3 regions of the Streptomyces sp. NPDC127108 genome follow, and region 3 is predicted to be linked to each of the others. Evidence: riboswitches for the same ligand, from Rfam matches in the RefSeq annotation. Region 3 holds a riboswitch; each other region holds the start of a gene.
The links. Region 3 has a riboswitch for thiamine pyrophosphate ahead of thiC (phosphomethylpyrimidine synthase ThiC). Riboswitches for the same ligand answer to the same signal wherever they lie in the genome.

Region 1: linked by a shared signal. The riboswitch ahead of ACFVHO_RS05615 (thiamine ABC transporter substrate binding subunit) and the one ahead of thiC (phosphomethylpyrimidine synthase ThiC) in region 3 are both predicted to bind thiamine pyrophosphate.
Region 2: linked by a shared signal. The riboswitch ahead of thiO (glycine oxidase ThiO) and the one ahead of thiC (phosphomethylpyrimidine synthase ThiC) in region 3 are both predicted to bind thiamine pyrophosphate.

What each region holds. Positions count from the first base shown of each region.
Region 1 is NZ_JBHXTE010000004.1:221,844-226,393, forward strand. Features, by position in the region: gene frr (ribosome recycling factor) at 1-140, shown strand, start outside; gene ACFVHO_RS05605 (phosphatidate cytidylyltransferase) at 188-1,324, shown strand; gene rlmN (23S rRNA (adenine(2503)-C(2))-methyltransferase RlmN) at 1,430-2,536, shown strand; TPP riboswitch at 2,561-2,666, shown strand; gene ACFVHO_RS05615 (thiamine ABC transporter substrate binding subunit) at 2,743-3,849, shown strand; gene ACFVHO_RS05620 (ABC transporter permease) at 3,825-4,550, shown strand, end outside.
Region 2 is NZ_JBHXTE010000011.1:4,578-9,127, forward strand. Features, by position in the region: gene thiE (thiamine phosphate synthase) at 49-720, opposite strand; gene ACFVHO_RS11305 (Rv2175c family DNA-binding protein) at 791-1,156, opposite strand; gene ACFVHO_RS11310 (NAD(P)/FAD-dependent oxidoreductase) at 1,426-2,652, opposite strand; TPP riboswitch at 2,735-2,848, shown strand; gene thiO (glycine oxidase ThiO) at 2,846-4,198, shown strand; gene thiS (sulfur carrier protein ThiS) at 4,195-4,416, shown strand; gene ACFVHO_RS11325 (thiazole synthase) at 4,422-4,550, shown strand, end outside.
Region 3 is NZ_JBHXTE010000025.1:34,712-39,261, reverse strand. Features, by position in the region: gene ACFVHO_RS21985 (VWA domain-containing protein) at 1-323, opposite strand, end outside; gene thiC (phosphomethylpyrimidine synthase ThiC) at 415-2,196, opposite strand; TPP riboswitch at 2,189-2,343, opposite strand; gene ACFVHO_RS21975 (YibE/F family protein) at 2,415-3,821, shown strand; gene ACFVHO_RS21970 (SsgA family sporulation/cell division regulator) at 3,895-4,332, opposite strand; gene ACFVHO_RS21965 (IclR family transcriptional regulator) at 4,435-4,550, opposite strand, start outside.

The DNA of each region.
Region 1 (4,550 bases), on a different contig from region 3:
ACAAGGCCATCAAGGACGGCGACGTCGGTGAGGACGAGGGCCGCCGCGCGGAGAAGGAGCTCGACGACACCACCGCCAAGTACGTCGCCCAGGTGGACGAGCTCCTCAAGCACAAGGAAGCCGAGCTGCTCGAGGTCTGATCGAGTCCGACTCGACGTCCGATCTAGGTCTGAGGAATCCGAATTCCGTGAACGACACTTCCTGGGGGGCGCCGTCCAGAGCCGGGTACTGGGGGGCGCCCGACCAGGGACCGGTCCAGGGTGCTGCCCCGGCGGGTCCCGCATACGATGCGCAGGATGCACTGACTCCTTCGGAGACTCAGCCCATGCCCATCGTTCCCGACGTAGCCGCGAGCGGCGGACACCAGGACGACGACCGGGGGGCTGCTCAGTCGAGCGGCCCCCTGTGCCGTGACGGGATGCCGCCCGCGCCCTCAGCGCACTCCGCGCAGAAGCCGCAGGAGCCCATGACCGGCGCAGCACAGCCCGCCCCAGCCCCGCCGAAGAAGAAGAGCGCGGGCCGTGACCTCGGGGCGGCCATAGGTGTCGGCGTGGGTCTCGGCGCGGTCATCGTCGCCTCGCTGTTCATCGTCAAGGCCGTCTTCGTCGGCGTCATAGCGGTCGCCGTGGTGGTCGGCCTCTGGGAGCTGACGTCACGCCTCGAAGAGCGCAAGGGCATCAAGGCGCCGCTCGTACCGCTCGCGGTGGGCGGCGCCGCGATGGTTGTCGCCGGGTACGTCCGCGGGGCCGAGGGCGCCTGGGTGGCGATGGCGCTGACCGCCCTCGCGGTACTCGTCTGGCGGATGACCGAGCCGCCCGAGGGCTATCTGAAGGACGTCACGGCCGGTGTCTTCGCGGCCTTCTACGTCCCGTTCCTCGCGACGTTCGTCGCGCTGATGCTCACCGCGGACGACGGCCCGCAGCGGGTGCTGACCTTCCTGGTCCTCACGGTGGTCAGCGACACCGGCGCGTACGCGATCGGCTGGCGCTTCGGCAAGCACAAGCTCGCTCCGCGCATCAGCCCCGGCAAGACCCGCGAGGGCCTGCTCGGCGCGGTGACCTTCGCGATGGCGGCGGGTGCGCTGTGCATGCACTTCCTGATCGACGACGGGACCTGGTGGCAGGGCCTGCTCATCGGCCTCGCGGTGGCGGCGAGCGCGACGCTCGGCGACCTCGGCGAGTCGATGATCAAGCGGGACCTGGGCATCAAGGACATGGGCACGCTGCTGCCCGGTCACGGCGGGATCATGGACCGGCTCGACTCCCTGCTGCCGACGGCTCCGGTGGTGTGGCTGCTGCTTGTGGCGTTCGTCGGCACCGGCTGATCCTCGTCGCAGGTCAGCACCGGCTGACCTGCGGTTTTGTGCGAAGGGGTCCGTTATCCACAGGATGCGGGCCCCTCTTCGTATCTCTGGGACAATGGACGCACCATGCCTAAGCCCGGAGAACTCACTTTCGTCGCCCCCCGTGGAGCCAAGAAGCCGCCGCGGCACCTCGCCGACCTCACGCCCGCCGAGCGGAAGGAAGCCGTCGCCGCGACCGGCGAGAAGCCGTTCCGCGCCAAGCAGCTCTCGCAGCACTACTTCGCCCGGTACGCCCACGACCCCGAGCAGTGGACGGACATCCCGGCCGGTGCGCGCGGCAAGCTCCAGGAGGCGCTGCTTCCGGAGCTGATGTCGGTGGTGCGGCACATCAGCTGTGACGACGACACCACCCGCAAGACGCTGTGGCGGCTCTTCGACGGCACGCTCGTGGAGTCGGTGCTCATGCGCTACCCCGACCGGGTCACCATGTGCATCAGCTCCCAGGCCGGCTGCGGGATGAACTGCCCGTTCTGCGCCACGGGCCAGGCCGGCCTCGACCGGAACCTGTCGACCGCCGAGATCGTGCACCAGATCGTCGACGGGATGCGGGCCCTGCGCGACGGCGAGATCCCGGGCGGCCCGGCCCGCCTGTCGAACATCGTCTTCATGGGCATGGGCGAGCCGCTGGCGAACTACAACCGCGTGACCGGCGCGATCCGCCGCCTCACCGACCCCGAGCCGGACGGCGTGGGCCTCTCGCAGCGCGGCATCACCGTGTCCACGGTCGGCCTGGTGCCCGCCATCCACCGGTTCGCGGACGAGGGCTTCAAGTGCCGCCTCGCCATCTCGCTGCACGCGCCCGACGACGAGCTGCGCGACACCCTGGTCCCGGTCAACACGCGCTGGAAGGTGCGCGAGGTCCTGGACGCGGGCTGGGAGTACGCGGCCAAGTCGGGCCGCCGCCTGTCCATCGAGTACGCGCTGATCCGGGACATCAACGACCAGGCATGGCGCGGTGACCGGCTCGGGCGGCTGCTCAGGGGCAAGCCGGTGCACGTCAATCTGATCCCGCTGAACCCGACGCCCGGCTCGAAGTGGACGGCCTCGCGGCCCGAGGACGAGAAGGCCTTCGTCGAGGCCATCGCGGCCCACGGGGTGCCGGTCACCGTCCGTGACACCCGCGGTCAGGAGATCGACGGGGCGTGCGGGCAGCTCGCGGCGGCCGAGAGGTAGTCTTGCGGGCGTAACCACATCTGCATATTCCGACAGGGGAGCGCCACAGCGCTGAGAGTGCGGTATCGGCCGCAGACCCTCTGAACCTCGCCCAGGTCATTCTGGGTAGGAAGTTCGGTCGCTACTCAAGCTGTTGCGCCCTGCCCGGGACTCCGATCCGTCGGTCCCGGGCGGGGCCGCGTCTCTTCCTGGTCAACTCCAGGAGGATGTTTTTCGTGAGCACCACAAAGAAGGCCTCGGTGAAGAGGGCCTCGGTCACGGCGGTCGCCGTGGGCCTCGGGCTCGTCGCGGTCACCGCGTGCGGCTCGGACAGCGGCTCCAAGGGCTCGGACTCCAAGTCCGTGACCCTCGTGACGCACGACTCCTTCAACGTCTCCAAGAGCGTCCTGAAGGACTTCGAGAAGACCTCCGGCTACAAGGTCAAGATCCTGGAGGACGGCGACGCCGGGCAGGCCGTGAACAAGGCGATCCTGTCCAAGGGCAACCCGCAGGGCGACGTCTTCTTCGGCGTCGACAACACCCTGCTGTCGCGTGCCCTCGACAACGGCGTCTTCGAGCCGTACGAGGCCAAGGGCGCGGACATGGTCCTGCCGCAGTACCGGCTCGCCGGGGGCGAGAAGGGCGTCACGCCCATCGACTCCGGCGACATCTGCGTGAACTACGACAAGAAGTACTTCGCCGACAAGAAGCTCGCGCCGCCGAAGACGCTCGACGACCTGATCAAGCCCCAGTACAAGAACCTCCTCGTCACCGAGAACGCCTCGACCTCCTCGCCCGGCCTCGGCTTCGTGCTCGGCACCGCCGCGAAGTACGGCGACGACGGCTGGGAGTCGTACTGGAAGAAGCTGAAGGCCAACGGCGTCAAGGTCGTCGACGGCTGGGAGCAGGCCTACAACGAGGAGTTCTCCGGCTCGGCCGGGGGCAAGAAGGCCAAGGGCGACCGGCCGCTCGTCGTGTCGTACGCCTCGTCGCCGCCCGTCGAGGTGCTCTACGCCAAGCCGCAGCCCAAGGAGGCGCCGACGGGTGTCGCCACCGGCACCTGCTTCCGCCAGATCGAGTACGCGGGCCTGCTCAAGGGCGCGAAGAACGAGAAGGGCGGCAAGGCACTCCTCGACTTCATGATCAGCAAGAAGTTCCAGGACGACATGCCGCTCCAGATGTTCGTGAACCCGGTGGTGAAGGCCGCGCAGACGCCCGAACTGTTCCGGAAGTTCGGCGTGACGGTCGACAAGCCGCAGACGATGGCCCCCAAGAAGATCGCCGACAACCGTGAGCAGTGGGTCAAGTCGTGGACCTCGCTCGTTCTGAAGTAGCCGAGTCCCGCTCCGGGAAGGCCCGTCGGGGCCTTCCCGGGAGGTGGCGGGGGAGCGCGGCGCGGCTCGGTCTGATGGCCCTGCCCGTCGCGTTCTTCGGCGTCTTCTTCGCCTACCCGGTCGCCGCGATCGTCGCGCGCGGCCTGAAGCCGGACGGGAGCTGGCGGCTCGGACGGATCACCGAGGTGCTCGGGCAGTCCGACATCCAGCAGGTCCTGTGGTTCACCACCTGGCAGGCACTCGCGTCGACCGGGCTCACGCTCCTCATCGCGCTCCCCGGCGCGTACGTCTTCGCACGCTTCGACTTCCCCGGCAAACAACTGCTCCGGGCCGTCGTCACCGTGCCGTTCGTGCTGCCGACGGTCGTCGTCGGCACGGCCTTCCTCGCGCTGATCGGGCGCGGCGGCCTCTTCGACGAGCTGTGGGGGATGCGCCTGGACACGACGGTGTGGGCGATCCTGCTCGCGCACGTCTTCTTCAACTACGCCGTCGTCGTCCGCACCGTCGGCGGGCTCTGGGCGCAGCTCGACCCGCGCCAGGAGGAGGCCGCGCGGATGCTCGGCGCGTCCCGCGCGCGTGCCTGGCGGACGGTGACGCTGCCCGCGCTCGCTCCCGCCGTCGCGGCGGCCGCGCTGATGGTCTTCCTGTTCACGTTCACGTCGTTCGGCGTCGTCCAGATCCTCGGCGGACCCGCGTACTCG
Region 2 (4,550 bases), on a different contig from region 3:
GCGTACGCATACGAGGCGAGGCGCACAGGAGTGCGGTCCCGGTCGCCGTCAGACCGCACGCAGGCGCTTCGCGAAGTCCGCGGCGGCGGCGCCGGGGTCGTCCGCCTCCGTGATGGCGCGGACCACCACCACCCGGCGCGCGCCCGCCTCGACGACCTCGTCCAGATTGCCCGCGTCGATGCCGCCGATGGCGAACCAGGGGCGGTCGGTGCCGAGCGCGGCCGTGTACCGGACCAGGTCGAGGCCCGGCGCGTGGCGGCCCGGCTTCGTGGGCGTGGGCCAGCACGGGCCCGTGCAGAAGTAGTCCACGCCCTCCTGGACGGCGGCCGCCGCGGCCTCGTGCTCGGCGTGCGTGGAGCGGCCGATCAGGACGTCGTCGCCGGTCGCGCCGAGGATGGCGCGGGCCGCGGGCACGGGCAGGTCGCCCTGGCCCAGGTGCAGCACGTCGGCGCCGGCGGCGTGGGCGACGTCCGCGCGGTCGTTCACCGCGAGGAGCTTGCCGTGGCGGCGGCAGGCGTCCGCGAAGACCTGGAGGTGCTCCAGCTCCTCGGCGGCCTCCATGCCCTTGTCGCGCAGCTGCACGATGTCGACGCCGCCCGCGAGGACGGCGTCCAGGAACTCGGGGAGGTCCCCCTGGCGCTTGCGCGCGTCGACGCACAGGTAGAGCAGGGCGTCGGCGAGCCGGGCGCGCGCGGAGGCGCCCGCCGTGTCGGTGGCCATGAGGAGGTCCCCCCGTGTCGGTGGCGTACGGGCCGCGGCCACGGCCCGTACGCCGGACGGTTGTTTCAGGTCAGACGGCGAGCGCCTGCGCGCGGCGCTTCACCTCCGTCCCGCGATTCTCGCTCAGGGCCTGCGCGGGGGTGCCGGGCAGGGTCGGGTCGGGGGTGAAGAGCCACTCCAGTGCCTCTTCGTCGGTGAAGCCGTCGTCCCGCAGGAGCGTCAGGGTGCCTACGAGGCCCTTGACCACCTTGTCGCCGTCGATGAAGGCGGCGGGCACCTGCAGCGCGCGGTTCTCACCGCGGCGCACGGCGATCAGCTGGCCCTCCTTGACCAGCTGGCGCACGCGCGTCACCTCCACGTCGAGCATCTCTGCGATGTCGGGGAGGTGCAGCCAGGCGGGGACGAGAGCATCGGTCTTTGCGTCAATCTCGGTCACGGATCAAGCGTGCCATTTCTGGCCGGGGGCCGGTAGCGGGGGTGGGGTGCCCTTGCACCCCACAGTGCCCCATGGGGGTATTGAGGCCCGAGTGGCCCTCGAGGTGACCCGGAACCGGGGGCTGTGCCCACCCGTTCCGCCCTCTGGGCGGCCCGGCTGCCGACAGGGTGATGGCCCCCGGACGGGGGGATCCACCACCGAGCGGCGGGCCAGGGCAGGACCGTCAGCCGTTCGACGGCTGAACGAGGCGGTGGTGGGAGAGAGTCCGGTCAGGGGGCGGCGGCGCGCTTCAGGGGGGTCGCCGGGTCCGCCGCCAGGGTCGGGTCCAGGCGGGCGCCGGACTCGATCAGTTTTCGGCCCTGGGCCAGGTCGCGGGGGCGGCCCACCGCCAGGAGGGCGGCGAGGGCGCCGTCCCGGAGCCAGCAGACCGACCAGGCGGAGGTCGTGGGGTCGCCGCGCCAGATCAGCTCGTCGCCGGGGGCGTGCTGCCCCGCGTACTGGACGAAGCGGCCGAACTGCTCGGACCAGAAGTACGGGACGGGGTCGTACGCCGTCGGGCTCTCGCCCACGATGGCGGCGGCGACCGTGCGCGGGCCCTGGACGGCGTTGTCCCAGTGGTGCACGAGCAGCCGCTCGCCGTACCGCCGCGAGGGGAAGGACGCGCAGTCGCCGACCGCGTACACGTCGGGCGCGGACGTGCGCAGGTGGTCGTCGGCCAGCACCTCGTGGTGGGCGCCGAGCGCGATGCCGGAGCCCGCGAGCCACGCCGTCGCGGGCCGCGCGCCGATGCCCACGACGACGGCGCCCGCGGGCAGCCGCGTGCCGTCGTCGAGGAACACCGCGCCGGGCTCGACGCGCTCCACGCGCGCGTTGGTGCGCAGTTCGGCCCCGGCGTCGGCGTACCAGGCCGCCATCGGCGCCGCGACCTCGGCGGGCAGCGCGCCCGCGAGCGGCCGGTCGGCGGCCTCCACCACCGTCACCGAGCAGCCCGCCTCCCGCGCCGCCGTGGCGAACTCGGCGCCGATCCAGCCCGCGCCGACGACCACGACGTCGTGCTGCTCGGCGAGGACCGGCCGCAGCCGCTCGGCGTCGTCGAGGGTGCGCAGCAGATGCACACCGGGGACGCCCTCGGAGCCGGGCAGGCGGATCGGTTCGGCTCCGGTCGCGAGGACCAGGCTGTCGTACGCGACCGGGCCCGCCTCGGTGTCCAGTTCGTGGTCGGCGGGGCGGACGCCGGTGACGTCGACGCCGAGCCGCAGGTCGACGCCGAGGGCCTCGAAGTCGATGTCGAAGGCCGAGCCCTCCGCCTTGCCGAGCAGCACCGCCTTCGACAGCGGCGGCCGGTCGTACGGCTGATGGGGCTCCGCGCCGATCAGCGTGACCGTGCCCGCGAACCCCTGCTCGCGCAGCGCCACGGCGGACTGCACCCCGGCCATCCCGGCGCCGACGATCACCACGCGCCGCCCCGACTCCACCCTCTTCTGGTCCTCGCTCACCCGATCAACTGTAGGGCGGCGCCCCCGCCCACGGACACGACGGGCTTAACCGCCCCCGGGACGACGGGCTACGCTGGCCGTGCAGAGCACTCGCGGGAGCCCGGACGCACCGGGCTGAGAGGGAGGCTGGGACGGCCTCCGACCGTACGAACCTGATCCGGGTCATGCCGGCGAAGGGAGGGGCTGGACGCCCATGCGTTCCCGTACGAATCCAGATCCACGACCGGGCACGAGTCCGGACGCGAGCACACGCACCAGTACGCGGCCGAGCACGAGTCCGGACGCGAGCACACGCACCAGTACACGGTCGAGCACGAGGCCGCCCACGAGCGCGGCCACGAACACCGACGTCCTGGTCATCGGCGGCGGTGTCATCGGGCTCGTCACCGCCTGGCGGGCCGCGCAGCGCGGTCTCGCCGTCACCGTCGTCGACCCCGAGCCGGGCGGCGGCGCGGCGCAGGTCGCGGCGGGCATGCTGGCCGCCGTCACCGAACTCCACCACGGCGAGCAGACCCTGCTCGGCCTCAACCTCGCCTCCGCGCGCCGCTATCCGGACTTCGTGGCCGAGCTGACGGAGGCGACCGGACACGACGTCGGCTATCGCGCGTGCGGCACGCTCGCCGTCGCCCTCGACTCCGACGACCGCGCCCACCTGCGCGAACTGCACGCCCTCCAGCAGCGTTCGGGGCTCACACCGGAGTGGCTGAACGGCCGCGAGTGCCGGCGCCTGGAGCCGATGCTCGCTCCGGGGGTACGGGGCGGGCTGCGCGTCGACGACGACCACCAGGTCGACCCGCGCAGGCTCGCGGCCGCCCTCGTCGTGGCCTGCGAGGAGGCCGGGGTGACGTTCACGCGCGCGTGGGCGCGGGAGCTCTCGGTCGTACGGGAGCGGGCCACCGGCGCCGTCCTCGCCGACGGGACCGCGCTGGCCGCCGGGCAGACGGTGCTCGCCGGGGGCAGCCTCAGCGGGCGGCTCGCGGGGGTGCCTCGCGACGTACTGCCACCGGTGCGGCCCGTGAAGGGGCAGGTGCTGCGGCTTACGGTGCCGGGGCGGTACGCGCCGTTCCTCCACCGCACCGTGCGGGCCGTCGTGCGCGGCAGCCACGTCTACCTGGTGCCGCGCGTCAGCGGTGAGCTGGTCGTCGGCGCGACCAGCGAGGAGCTGGGCTGGGACACCACGGTCACGGCGGGCGGCGTGTACGAACTGCTGCGCGACGCCCACGAACTCGTACCCGGCATCACGGAGCTGCCGCTCACGGAGACCCGCGCCGGACTGCGGCCCGCCTCCCCCGACAACGCGCCCCTCCTCGGCCCCACCGCGCTCCCCGGCCTGCACCTGGCCACCGGCCACTACCGCAACGGCGTCCTCCTGACGCCCGTCACCGGGGACGTCATGGCGCACGCGCTGGCCACGGGCGAACTGCCGGAGGTGGCAAGGGCGTTCACGCCGGACCGCTTCACGACGAGCCCACACCCACCCTTCGCACCCACCCCGCCCCCCACACCCCCTGCATCCCCCAAGGACCTCACGGAGCTGTCCGCATGACCACGCCGTTCGCCGTATTCGCCGTCTCCGTCAACGGAGAAGTACGAGACGTGGCCGCCGGGACCACGCTCGACACCGTCGTCTCCCAACTGTCCACCGCGCACTCCGGTGTCGCCGCCGCGCTCAACGAGACCGTCGTCCCGCGCGCGCAGTGGGCCGCCACCGCGCTCAGCGACGGCGACCGCGTCGAAGTCCTCACCGCCGTCCAGGGAGGCTGACGCACATGGCGGACGATCCCTTCGTCGTCGGCGGCCTCACCCTGTCGTCGCGACTGATCATGGGTACGGGCGGTGCGCCCAGCCTCGACGTCCTGGAGCGGTCCCTCGTCGCCTCCGGGACGGAGCTGACGACC
Region 3 (4,550 bases):
CCGAACGTCCCACCGTCGGCCGAGGCGCACAGCAACACCCGCTCGACGGCGGACTCCAGGGAACCCAGGTCCACCTCGACCGTGTCCGTGGTGACGCCGGCGGCACTCTGCTTCCCCAGGTGCCGCACGGCGCCGGACGCGTGCCGAGGCTGGTTGTAGAAGACGAAGTCAGCGTCGTCACGCACGCGCCCGGCCGCGGTGAGCAGCAGCGCCGAGGCATCGGCGGTGGGCCCACCGGCCCCCTCACCCCAGTCGAGCGCCACACGCACCACCGCTGAACCGACGGGAAGATTGGCACCCTTGCTCAAGGAACTGGCAGTCATACGACCAGTCTGCCGATCTCCCCGGGACGGGGGTACCGCCTTCCCCCAATCACCGGTCCAGGTATCCGTCAGCCGTAGCCGTCAGCCACACTCAGTCGGCCAGCGGCAGATACACCCGGTTCCCAGCGGCCGCGAACTCCTTCGACTTCTGTTCCATGCCCTCCTCGATCTCCGTCTTCGTCGTGCCGTGCTCGCGCCGGATGTCCTGGGAGATCTTCATCGAGCAGAACTTCGGCCCGCACATCGAGCAGAAGTGGGCCGTCTTCGCGGGCTCGGCGGGCAGCGTCTCGTCGTGGAACTCCCGTGCCGTGACCGGGTCGAGGGCCAGGTTGAACTGGTCCTCCCAGCGGAACTCGAAGCGGGCGTCGGAGAGGGCGTCGTCCCAGTCCTGTGCGCCCGGGTGGCCCTTGGCGAGGTCCGCCGCGTGTGCCGCGATCTTGTACGTGATGACGCCGGTCTTCACGTCGTCGCGGTTGGGCAGGCCGAGGTGCTCCTTGGGCGTGACGTAGCAGAGCATCGCCGTGCCCCACCAGCCGATCATCGCGGCGCCGATGCCGGAGGTGATGTGGTCGTAGGCGGGCGCGATGTCCGTGGTGAGCGGGCCGAGCGTGTAGAACGGGGCCTCCTCGCAGATCTCCTGCTGGAGGTCGATGTTCTCCTTGATCTTGTGCATCGGGACGTGACCGGGGCCCTCGATCATCGTCTGTACGTTGTGACGCTTGGCGATCTGGTTGAGTTCCCCGAGCGTGCGCAGCTCCGCGAACTGCGCCTCGTCGTTGGCATCCGCGATCGAACCGGGGCGCAGCCCGTCGCCGAGCGAGTACGTCACGTCGTACGCCGCGAGGATCTCGCACAGCTCCTCGAAGTGCTCGTACAGGAAGCTCTCCTTGTGGTGCGCGAGGCACCACGCCGCCATGATCGAGCCGCCGCGCGAGACGATGCCGGTCTTGCGGTTGGCGGTCAGGGGGACGTACGGAAGGCGCACGCCCGCGTGCACCGTCATGTAGTCCACGCCCTGCTCGGCCTGCTCGATGACCGTGTCCTTGTAGATCTCCCAGCTCAGCTCCTCGGCCCTGCCGTCGACCTTCTCCAGGGCCTGGTAGAGCGGCACGGTGCCGATGGGCACGGGGGAGTTGCGCAGGACCCACTCGCGGGTCGTGTGGATGTTGCGCCCTGTGGACAGGTCCATGACCGTGTCGGCGCCCCACTGGGTCGCCCAGGTCATCTTGTCCACCTCCTCCTCGATGGAGGAGGTGACCGCGGAGTTGCCGATGTTGGCGTTGACCTTCACCAGGAACTTCTTGCCGATGATCATCGGCTCGATCTCCGGGTGGTTCACGTTCGCCGGGATCACGGCACGGCCCGCGGCGACCTCGGCGCGCACGATCTCGGGGTCCATGTTCTCGCGGATCCCGATGAACTCCATCTCGGGTGTGATCTCGCCGCGACGGGCGTACGCGAGCTGCGTGACCGTCTGTCCCTGGCGGCCCCGGCGCGGCTGGCGCGGGCGGCCGGGGAAGACCGCGTCGAGGTTCTTGAGCCCGCCGCGCGGCGAGGTGTGCTTGATGCCGTCGTCCTCGGGACGGGGCGGGCGGCCCGCGTACTCCTCGGTGTCGCCGCGGGCGATGATCCAGTTCTCCCGCAGCGGCGGCAGGCCGCGGCGGACGTCGGTCTCGGCCGACGGGTCGGTGTACGGACCCGAGGTGTCGTACAGCGTGACGGCCTTGCCGTTGGTGAGGTGCACCTGGCGGACCGGCACCCGCAGGTCGGGGCGCGAGCCCTCGACGTACGCCTTGTGCCAGCCGATGGACTTCCCGGCCTCCGCGCCCTCGGGCGTGCTGGAGGCAGGCGTGCGTGCGTCCGATGTGGTCATGAGACCTACTCCCTACGCCGGCATTACCCGGTAACAGGTTCGGCGGTCGACGCAGCGGCTTCCGTACGGTACGAACCGGTTCGTGGCCGTTCGTACGGAGGTCAGCGCCCTCTCAGCCCGGTGCTCCGAGCTCCCGCGATTGCAAAGGTGCCTCCACGCTAGCGTCCTGTCGGGCGCGGTGAACAGAGGGCCCCCGCCGTTCTTGCGATGATCGGGCCGTGACCACCACACAGCCGCCCACCGGACCCCCCGCCCCGGAGCCGCACGGCCACCCCCACGGCCACTCCCACAACCACGGCCCCGCCGCCCCCGTGTCCCAGCATCTGCGCAAGGTCATCGCCGCCGTCCTGATCCCTTTCGCCACCGCGGTCCTCGTCGGCCTCGTGGTGCTGTGGCCCGGCGGGGCCCCGGCCCACGAACGCACCGGCGTCGGCTTCGACCGGCAGACCCAGTCGGCGACCGTGACGAAGCTGGAGAAGCTCCCCTGCAAGGACCTCAACGCCTCGCAGACCCCGCCCAACGGCGACACCTCCACCGCCGAGGGCCAGTCCGCGCAGTCCCGCGCGGAGGGCACCTGCGGCCGGGCCACGGTCAAGGTCACCAGCGGCCCGGACAAGGGCCGCACCTTCACGGAGATCGTCCAGCCCGACTCGCCCCGGCAACTGCGCGCCGGCCAGGACGTGGTGGTCGCCTATGAGCCCAAGGCCCCCAAGGACCTGCAGTACTCGGTCACCGACGTGAACCGCAAGCTCCCGATGGCCCTGCTCGCCGGCATCTTCGCCCTGGCCGTCGTCGTGGTGGGACGGCTGCGCGGCGTCATGGCCCTGGTCGCCCTCGCGGTGAGCTTCCTGGTCCTGACCTTCTTCATCCTCCCCGCGATCCTGCAGGGCTCGAACCCCCTGGTCGTCGCCGTGATCGGCGCGAGCGCCATCATGCTGTGCGCGCTCTACATGTGCCACGGCCTGACGGCACGCACCTCGGTCGCGGTGCTCGGCACCCTGATCTCCCTCCTGCTCATCGGACTGCTCGGCTCCCTGTTCATCGGCTGGGCCTCCCTGACCGGCAACACGGACGACAACACCGGTCTGATCCACGGCCTCTATCCCGACATCGACATGAGCGGCCTGCTGCTCGCGGGCGTCATCATCGGCTCGCTCGGCGTCCTCGACGACGTCACCGTCACCCAGACCTCCGCGGTCTGGGAGCTGCACCAGGCCAACCCGTCGATGGGCTGGCGCGGCCTGTACCGCGCGGGCATCCGCATCGGCCGCGACCACATCGCCTCGGTCGTCAACACCCTCGTCCTCGCCTACGCGGGCGCCGCCCTGCCCCTTCTGCTGCTCTTCTCCATCGCCCAGAGCAGCGTGGGCACCGTCGCCAACAGCGAGCTGGTCGCCGAGGAGATCGTCCGCACCCTCATCGGCTCCATCGGCCTCGTCGCCTCCGTCCCCGTCACCACCGCTCTCGCGGCCCTGGTCGTCTCCGCCGACCGCTCAGGCCCCGGCCCCGCCCCGGCGGAGGCCCCCACGGCCCCGCCGTCCGGCACCGCGCCCACGGCCCCCTCCGCCCGACCGGCGCCCCGCCGCCCCTCCCTCGCCGGAAAGGGCCGCCGCCGCAAGACGTGACACCCCGCAGCGGCGATGCCATGAAATGCCCCGATCTGCCAACAGCCAGTGCCTTTGAGGAACCGGCCGCCCTTCAGCCCGCGCTCTGCTCCTCCGCGAGGATCCGGTCCAGGGCCTCGTCGAGGTGTGTCTCGAAGTCCACCAGCGTCCGCTCCTGCCCCAGCGGCACCAGCTTGTCCGTCCGGTCGAGGAAGGCGAGCAGCGGCGGGATGCCCACCCTGAACAGTGCCTGGTCCTGGCCCACTTGAAGCCGGATCAGCACTTCGTCGGAGTGCTCGGAGTCGATCGGCGCGATCCGCACGTCCCCGTCACCGCACGCCCCGCTCACCCCGTCGACCAGGAGTTCCCGCCCGAAGGCCCAGGTCACCGGGACGTCGCCGGGGAGGTGGAAGGTCAGCCGCACGGCGTAGGGATCGCGCGTCTCGTACCGCAGCTCCACCGGGATGCGGAACGACAGCTCCTCCGAAACGAGGAAGCTCATCATGACCTCTGCCTGCACCGACTCGCGCATCGCCGCCTACCCCGTCATTTGGCCTGGTGGTGGCAGGAACCAACTCCCTGACACTCATGGCATCTTGCTTAACGTGCACACCAGATCACAAGGAGTGAGTTTTCAGATGCTGATAGAGAAGGCGAGTGTCCTTAGTAGCTTTCCGAGTTCCTCCTGCAACAGCCGTGTCGCCGGCACCAGACGGCCCGCCTGCGACGACGGAACGGAGATCGCCACCG